DNA from 2 places in the Pseudomonas sp. P9_31 genome. Region 2 is predicted to be linked to the other one. Evidence: predicted binding sites of a transcription regulator. Region 2 holds the regulator's gene; the other holds the start of a gene.
What was found. The regulator FliA, encoded in region 2, starts transcription of late flagellar genes. The targets are predictions, from matches to a motif close to CTAAAGTTTNNNNNNNNNNNGCCGNTAA.
Positions count from the first base shown of each region.

Region 1: a site for FliA is predicted at 1,698-1,725, ahead of QMK51_RS00695 (methyl-accepting chemotaxis protein). Genes of this name have one in related genera too.

Region 1 is NZ_CP125375.1:137,934-142,355, reverse strand. Features, by position in the region: gene QMK51_RS00695 (methyl-accepting chemotaxis protein) at 1-1,582, opposite strand, end outside; rRNA gene rrf (5S ribosomal RNA) at 1,934-2,049, opposite strand; rRNA gene rrf (5S ribosomal RNA) at 2,157-2,272, opposite strand; rRNA gene QMK51_RS00680 (23S ribosomal RNA) at 2,416-4,422, opposite strand, start outside.
Region 2 is NZ_CP125375.1:4,534,758-4,539,179, forward strand. Features, by position in the region: gene QMK51_RS20350 (chemotaxis protein CheA) at 1-190, opposite strand, end outside; gene QMK51_RS20355 (protein phosphatase CheZ) at 246-1,034, opposite strand; gene QMK51_RS20360 (chemotaxis response regulator CheY) at 1,057-1,428, opposite strand; gene fliA (RNA polymerase sigma factor FliA) at 1,596-2,336, opposite strand; gene fleN (flagellar synthesis regulator FleN) at 2,333-3,163, opposite strand; gene flhF (flagellar biosynthesis protein FlhF) at 3,280-4,422, opposite strand, start outside.

The DNA of each region.
Region 1 (4,422 bases), 2.0 Mb from region 2:
TCACCGCTTCGCGAGAACCGATCTGCAGCGAGCTGATCATCTTGTGGATTTCTTCCGCCGACTCCTGGGTGCGATGAGCGAGGTTACGCACCTCGTCCGCCACCACCGCAAAACCTCGACCGGCCTCACCGGCACGGGCCGCCTCGATGGCCGCGTTGAGCGCCAGCAAGTTGGTCTGCTGGGAGATGCCTTTGATCACATCCAGAATGTGGCCGATGTTGTCGGTGCTCGCATTCAGCGTTTCGATCTGCGTGCAGGACAGGCTGATTTTCTGCGACAGCTCAGTCATGGCCAGGATGGTTTTCTCCACCACCTGACGACCGTCATCGGCCTGCTCACTCGCGCCGCTGGCATGTTGCGAAGCATCGGCGGCGTTGCGGGCGATTTCCTGAGTGGCGGCGCCCAACTGGTTGATCGCTGCGGCCACACTATTGGTGCGGGCGCTTTGTTCGTCGGAACCGATGATCGAGGCGTTGGACGACGCCATCACCCGTTGCGACAGGTCATGAACCTGGCGGGTCGCCGAGGACACCTCGGAAATCGACGCGTGAATCCGCTCCACGAACTGGTTAAAGGAACCGCCCAACTCGCCGAACTCATCTTTGCTTTCTACAACCAGACGACGGGTCAGGTCGCCCTCGCCCTGAGCGATGTCCTGCATCGCACGGCCCATCGTGGTCAGCGGACGCATCAGCACGTTGATCAGCAAGCTGAGCAGCACCGCAATGGCGGTCACGGCGATGAACATCGCGATCAGCGCCGAGGTGCGGAACTGGCGCAGTGGCGCGTAGGCCTTGGCCTTGTCGATCGACAGACCGACGTACCACTCGGCACCCGGCAAACCGCTCACTGGCGTGAATGAGAGGATGCGATCCTGCTTGTTCAATTCGACTTCCTGGTTGCCCTTTTCGATGCGGACGCTGGAACCCGGATAGATGTCTTTCAGGTTCTTCATCACCTGATCCTTGTCCGGGCTGACGATCACCTGACCGTCGGCGCTGACGAGGAACGCGTGACCGATGCCACCGAAATCCACCGAGTTGATGATCGTCACCAGGGTTTCCAGGCTCAGGTCACCGCCGACCACGCCCAGCAGTTCGCCATTCTTTTTCACCGGCATGGCGATGGTCACCACCAGCCCGCCGACTGCGGCCATATAAGGCGGAGTCAGCATGGTTTTGTCGGCGACTACGGCTTGTTTGTACCAGGGGCGCTGACGCGGATCATAGCCGTCCGGCATCTTCGCGTCAGGGCGCTGGGTGAACACACCATTGGCTTGCCCGACGTAGGTGAACTGGAAGTTCGAGGTGAGGGCGGGTTGATCGACCAGCCCCGGCAAATCGGCATTGGCGCCTTGATGAGCGACGTTCTGCGCGAGGTTTTCCAGAACCAGTATGCGACCGCTCATCCAGTTTTGTACGCTGCTGGCGGTCAGGTCGCCGGCTTGTTCAACGGAGGACTCGAGGTTTTGCCGAATGGTGTTTCGCTGCAGATAGTCGTTGTACAAAGTGAACAACGCAAAAGCCAGCACCACGACGCCTGAAGCGGCCAGCAGAATTTTATGGCTGAACTTGAGATTCATATCATGGGACTTCTTATGCAAAAGTGGGGACGCGTTCCGGGTTGCAACATTCCATGTAACAGCGCAGACGGCATACTGGAGCCGCTCTACTTTGGTGCACGCATGTCTCATCACTCTTTCGGCACGAACGAGAGAAAACTTAGGGATTTGTACGAAACCCGTCAGATACCCGCCGAACGGCGTGCTAGAGAGGACGGATTACTGGGCGTTGGTCTATATCTGGTGTTACTGGCTCGACGGAGTAGCGAGACACGCAGACTTGGGATCTGACCTGCTTCGGGCTTGAATTTCTATAAGCCCAGAAAGACAAAACCCCTGTCTGCATAAGCAGACAGGGGTTTCGGAATTCAATCTTGACGATGACCTACTCTCACATGGGGAAACCCCACACTACCATCGGCGATGCATCGTTTCACTGCTGAGTTCGGGATGGGATCAGGTGGTTCCAATGCTCTATGGTCGTCAAGAAATTCTGTGACCAGCCCGTTACAGCGGTAACGTGCCAGCAAAATCGGTGACTTCTACTAAAACAAAACCCCTACCTGCATACGCAGATAGGGGTTTCGGAATTTAATCTTGACGATGACCTACTCTCACATGGGGAAACCCCACACTACCATCGGCGATGCATCGTTTCACTGCTGAGTTCGGGATGGGATCAGGTGGTTCCAATGCTCTATGGTCGTCAAGAAATTCGGGTACCGAATCGTCTTTCGACGCTTCAGCAAATTGGGTATGCGATAGTTTGTGTGTTTCTCGAACTTTCGGTTCATTGCGTCTTCACACACCGCAATCTGGTGCTCTTTCGAGTCAGCAAATTGCTTGGGTGTTATATGGTCAAGCCTCACGGGCAATTAGTATTGGTTAGCTCAACGCCTCACAGCGCTTACACACCCAACCTATCAACGTCGTAGTCTTCGACGGCCCTTCAGGGGACTCAAGGTCCCAGTGAGATCTCATCTTGAGGCTAGTTTCCCGCTTAGATGCTTTCAGCGGTTATCTATTCCGAACATAGCTACCCGGCAATGCCACTGGCGTGACAACCGGAACACCAGAGGTTCGTCCACTCCGGTCCTCTCGTACTAGGAGCAGCCCCTCTCAAATCTCAAACGTCCACGGCAGATAGGGACCGAACTGTCTCACGACGTTCTAAACCCAGCTCGCGTACCACTTTAAATGGCGAACAGCCATACCCTTGGGACCGGCTTCAGCCCCAGGATGTGATGAGCCGACATCGAGGTGCCAAACACCGCCGTCGATATGAACTCTTGGGCGGTATCAGCCTGTTATCCCCGGAGTACCTTTTATCCGTTGAGCGATGGCCCTTCCATACAGAACCACCGGATCACTAAGACCTACTTTCGTACCTGCTCGACGTGTCTGTCTCGCAGTCAAGCGCGCTTTTGCCTTTATACTCTACGACCGATTTCCGACCGGTCTGAGCGCACCTTCGTACTCCTCCGTTACTCTTTAGGAGGAGACCGCCCCAGTCAAACTACCCACCATACACTGTCCTCGATCCGGATAACGGACCTGAGTTAGAACCTCAAAGTTGCCAGGGTGGTATTTCAAGGATGGCTCCACGCGAACTGGCGTCCACGCTTCAAAGCCTCCCACCTATCCTACACAAGCAAATTCAAAGTCCAGTGCAAAGCTATAGTAAAGGTTCACGGGGTCTTTCCGTCTAGCCGCGGATACACTGCATCTTCACAGCGATTTCAATTTCACTGAGTCTCGGGTGGAGACAGCGCCGCCATCGTTACGCCATTCGTGCAGGTCGGAACTTACCCGACAAGGAATTTCGCTACCTTAGGACCGTTATAGTTACGGCCGCCGTTTACCGGGGCTTCGATCAAGAGCTTCGCGTTAGCTAACCCCATCAATTAACCTTCCGGCACCGGGCAGGCGTCACACCCTATACGTCCACTTTCGTGTTTGCAGAGTGCTGTGTTTTTAATAAACAGTCGCAGCGGCCTGGTATCTTCGACCGGCGTGGGCTTACGGAGCAAGTCCTTCACCCTCACCGGCGCACCTTCTCCCGAAGTTACGGTGCCATTTTGCCTAGTTCCTTCACCCGAGTTCTCTCAAGCGCCTTGGTATTCTCTACCCAACCACCTGTGTCGGTTTGGGGTACGGTTCCTGGTTACCTGAAGCTTAGAAGCTTTTCTTGGAAGCATGGCATCAACCACTTCGTGTTCTAAAAGAACACTCGTCATCAGCTCTCGGCCTTGGAATCCCGGATTTACCTAAGATTCCAGCCTACCACCTTAAACTTGGACAACCAACGCCAAGCTGGCCTAGCCTTCTCCGTCCCTCCATCGCAATAACCAGAAGTACAGGAATATTAACCTGTTTTCCATCGACTACGCTTTTCAGCCTCGCCTTAGGGACCGACTAACCCTGCGTCGATTAACGTTGCGCAGGAAACCTTGGTCTTTCGGCGTGGGTGTTTTTCACACCCATTGTCGTTACTCATGTCAGCATTCGCACTTCTGATACCTCCAGCAAGCTTCTCAACTCACCTTCACAGGCTTACAGAACGCTCCTCTACCGCATCACCTAAGTGATACCCGTAGCTTCGGTGTATGGTTTGAGCCCCGTTACATCTTCCGCGCAGGCCGACTCGACTAGTGAGCTATTACGCTTTCTTTAAAGGGTGGCTGCTTCTAAGCCAACCTCCTAGCTGTCTAAGCCTTCCCACATCGTTTCCCACTTAACCATAACTTTGGGACCTTAGCTGACGGTCTGGGTTGTTTCCCTTTTCACGACGGACGTTAGCACCCGCCGTGTGTCTCCCATGCTCGGCACTTGTAGGTATTCGGAGTTTGCATCGGTTTGGT
Region 2 (4,422 bases):
CCAGCTCGTTGAGCTGGAGGAAGCCGGCGCCCCCTTTTACAGTGTGAAAACCGCGAAAAATTGCATTGAGCAAGTCCGCATCATCCGGTCGGCTTTCAAGCTCGACCAGCTGTTCGGACAGTTGCTCTAGAATCTCGCCGGCCTCAACCAGGAAATCCTGAAGGATCTCTTCATCGGCGCCGAAGCTCATTAAGGGGGTGCTCCTAACAGGTCTAAAAACCTAAAAAACCTAAAATTCTAAAATTCTAAAATCCCAGGCTGGATAGCAAATCGTCCACATCGTCCTGACCGGACACAACGTCTTCTCTTTTATCGGCATGAATCTGCGGACCTTCACCCTGAGAGAGATGTTTTTGCGGATCTTTTTCAGCCAGCATCGCTTCACGGTCATGTTCGATACCCGCAAAGCGGTCGACGTGACTGGCCATGAGCACGAGCTTGAGCAGGTTGCTTTCAACTTCGGTGACCAATTGGGTCACGCGTTTGATCACCTGACCGGTGAGGTCCTGGTAATCCTGAGCCAGCAGAATGTCGTTGAGGTTGCTCGACACAACGCGATTGTCTTCGCTGCTGCGTGTCAGGAAACCGTCGACCCGCCGGGCCAGTTCGCGGAACTCTTCAGCCCCGACCTCGCGACGCATGAACCGCCCCCAATCCGTGCTCAGCGCCTGAGCTTCGTCGCTCAGGCTGTTGATCAGTGGCGTGGCGTTTTCCACCAGATCCATGGTGCGGTTGGCCGCGGCCTCGGTCAGCTTGACCACATAACCCAGACGCTCGGTGGCATCCGTGATCTGAGACACTTCCTCGGCTTGCGGCATGTGCGGGTCAATCTGGAAATTGACGATCGCGCTATGCAGCTCGCGGGTGAGCTTGCCCACTTCCTGATACAGGCCACGGTCACGGGTCTGGTTGAGCTCATGGATCAGTTGAACAGCGTCGCCGAACCTGCCTTTTTCAAGGCTTTCGACCAGTTCGACCGCGTGTTTTTTCAGGGTCGACTCAAAATCGCCCTGTGAAGATTCGATATGCTCCATAGCTCCCCCGTGGCGCAGTTTCTCAACCGATGCGTTCGAAAATCTTCTCGATTTTTTCTTTCAACGCCTGGGCCGTGAAGGGTTTGACCACATAGCCGTTAACACCGGCCTGGGCCGCTTCGATGATCTGCTCGCGCTTGGCTTCAGCGGTCACCATCAGCACCGGCAGGTGCTTGAGCCTTTCATCGGCGCGCACCGCACGAAGCAGATCGATGCCGGTCATACCGGGCATGTTCCAGTCGGTAACCAGAAAATCGAAGTTACCGCTTTGCAGCATCGGCAACCCGGTCAGCCCGTCATCGGCCTCGGCGGTGTTGGTGAACCCAAGGTCACGCAACAGGTTTTTTATGATCCGCCGCATCGTTGAGAAGTCATCAACGATGAGGATTTTCATGTTCTTGTCCAATTCGACCTCCAAGCAGTCTTAAACGCGCCCAGCACCTGGACACGCCATTTCAATCAATCCGGCAAAGCACTCAATGACTGTCTGGAGCACAACAGATCGAGACCTGCGCAGTTCAACACCACACAGGCTCCATTCGCAGTGTCCCCACACTGCCTTCAGCGCGCTCGCCACTCCCCCAAACGCCCCCGCAAACGGGCCGCGCACTGGCTGTGTAACTGGCTGACCCGCGATTCGCTGACCCCCAGGACCTCACCGATTTCCTTGAGATTCAACTCTTCGTCGTAGTACAGCGCCAACACCAGTCGCTCACGCTCCGGCAAATTGGCAATCGCGTCCGCCAGCGCCGCCTGGAAGCGTTCATCTTCCAGATCGCGTGACGGCTCGAGATGAGCACTCGCGCCATCCTCATGCAGCCCTTCGTGTTCGCCGTCCTGCAACAGATCGTCGAAACTGAATAACCGGCTGCCCAGGGTGTCGTTCAAAATCCCGTAATAATCGTCGAGACTCAATTGGAGTTCGGCCGCAACCTCGTGATCTTTAGCATCACGGCCGGTTTTAGCTTCAATCGAGCGAATCGCGTCGCTGACCATGCGGGTATTGCGGTGAACCGAACGTGGCGCCCAGTCCCCCTTGCGCACTTCATCAAGCATTGCGCCGCGGATTCGTATGCCCGCGTACGTCTCGAAACTCGCGCCTTTGCTGGCGTCGTATTTGGTCGATACTTCAAGCAGGCCGATCATCCCGGCCTGGATCAGGTCTTCAACCTGGACACTGGCCGGCAAACGGGCCAGCAAGTGATAGGCAATGCGTTTGACCAGTGGCGCGTAACGCTCGATCAGTTCGTACTGCGCGTCACGCGCCGACTTCTTGTAAAGGTTGTAACCGCTGGCTGTCATAGCACGGGTCCTGCCGTTTGTTGCACGAGGCGCTCGACGAAAAACTCCAGGTGCCCACGCGGGTTGGCCGGCAGCGGCCAGGTATCGACCTTCTGCGCAATGGCCTTGAACGCCAGGGCGCACTTGGAACGCGGAAAGGCTTCATAGACGGCACGCTGCTTCTGCACGGCCTTGCGCACGCTTTCGTCGTAAGGCACCGCACCGACGTATTGCAACGCGACGTCGAGGAAACGATCCGTGACCTTGGTCAACTTGGCGAACAGGTTGCGGCCTTCCTGCGGGCTCTGCGCCATGTTGGCCAGGACGCGGAACCGATTCATGCCGTAGTCGCGGTTAAGCAGTTTGATCAGCGCGTAGGCGTCGGTGATCGAGGTCGGTTCGTCGCACACCACCAGCAAGACTTCTTGCGCTGCGCGCACGAAGCTGACCACCGAGTCACCAATGCCCGCAGCGGTGTCGATCACCAATACGTCGAGGTTGTCGCCGATGTCGCTGAAGGCCTGGATCAGGCCGGCGTGCTGGGCCGGGCTCAGATGAACCATGCTCTGGGTGCCGGACGCGGCCGGGACGATGCGGATACCGCCAGGCCCCTGCAACAGCACGTCGCGCAGTTCACAGCGGCCTTCGATCACGTCGGCCAGGGTGCGTTTGGGTGTCAGCCCCAACAGGACGTCGACGTTCGCCAGCCCCAGATCGGCATCCAGCAGCATGACGCGCCGGCCGAGCTCAGCTAGAGCCAGGGACAAGTTCACTGACACGTTAGTCTTCCCGACGCCACCTTTGCCGCCGGTCACCGCGATCACCTGTACGGGATGCATGCTGCCCATGTTATTTCTTTACCTTGTCTTACTTAGACGGAGGCCACATTACTGGCTGCGCGTTCACCATTGGAACAATGCATGGCAGACCATCGATGTAGGTACAAAAACTGTTCATTAATACCTCAGCCAACCCGCTTGGTCGGGCTGTGGTAAATATCAGCGAACATGTCAGCCATGGCTTCTTCGCTGGGTTCTTCCTGCATTTGCACGCTAACGGCGCGGCTGACCAACTGATGACGACGCGGCAGATGCAAATCATCCGGAATCCGCGGGCCATCGGTCAGGTAAGCCACCGGCAACTCATGGCTGATGGCCAGGCTCAACACCTCGCCCAGGCTTGCCGTTTCATCCAGTTTAGTCAGGATGCAGCCGGCGAGGCCGCAGCGTTTGTAACTGTGATAAGCGGCGGTTAGAACCTGTTTCTGGCTGGTGGTTGCCAGGACGAGATAATTTTTTGATTTGATGCCCCGTCCGGCCAGGCTTTCGAGTTGCATGCGCAGTGCCGGGTCGCTGGCTTGAAGGCCGGCGGTATCGATCAGCACCACGCGTTTGCGCAGCAAGGGTTCCAGCGCCTGCACCAGGGATTGGCCCGGATCGACGTGGGTGACCGACACATTGAGGATGCGACCAAGGGTCTTGAGCTGTTCCTGAGCACCGATGCGATAGCTGTCCATGCTCACCAGTGCGATGTTCTGCGCGCCGTACTTGAGCACGTAACGGGCCGCGAGCTTGGCCAGCGTGGTGGTCTTGCCCATGCCGGCCGGGCCGACCATGGCAATCACACCGCCTTCTTCCAGTGGCTCGACTTCCGGGGTGGCGATCATCCTCGCCAGGTGCGCGAGCAACATGCGCCAGGCCTGGCGTGGTTCTTCAATGTCGGTAATCAGCGCCAGCAGATCCCGCGACAACGGGCCGGACAGGCCGATGCGTTGCAGGCGACGCCAGAGGTTGGCCTGGGCCGGACGGCTGCCTTGCAGCTGATTCCAGGCCAGCGAACCGAGTTGCACTTCCATCAGTTCACGCAGGCTATTGAGTTCGAAACGCATCGAATCGAACGCACGCGGGTCCACGCCGGTCGCCGCGGCAGGTGCGGGCGCAGGGCGCCGAGGCTCGGCCAGCGTCGGTTCGATCAGCGGCTCGGCGGCGGTCAACGGCAAACCGGCGAACAACTGGCGGTTGGTGGTCTTGTCGCTCTCGCCATCGCTACGCAGGCTCAGTTCGGCCTGGGCGGTGACGATCCGCGACTGGGTCTTGCGCAGCTCATC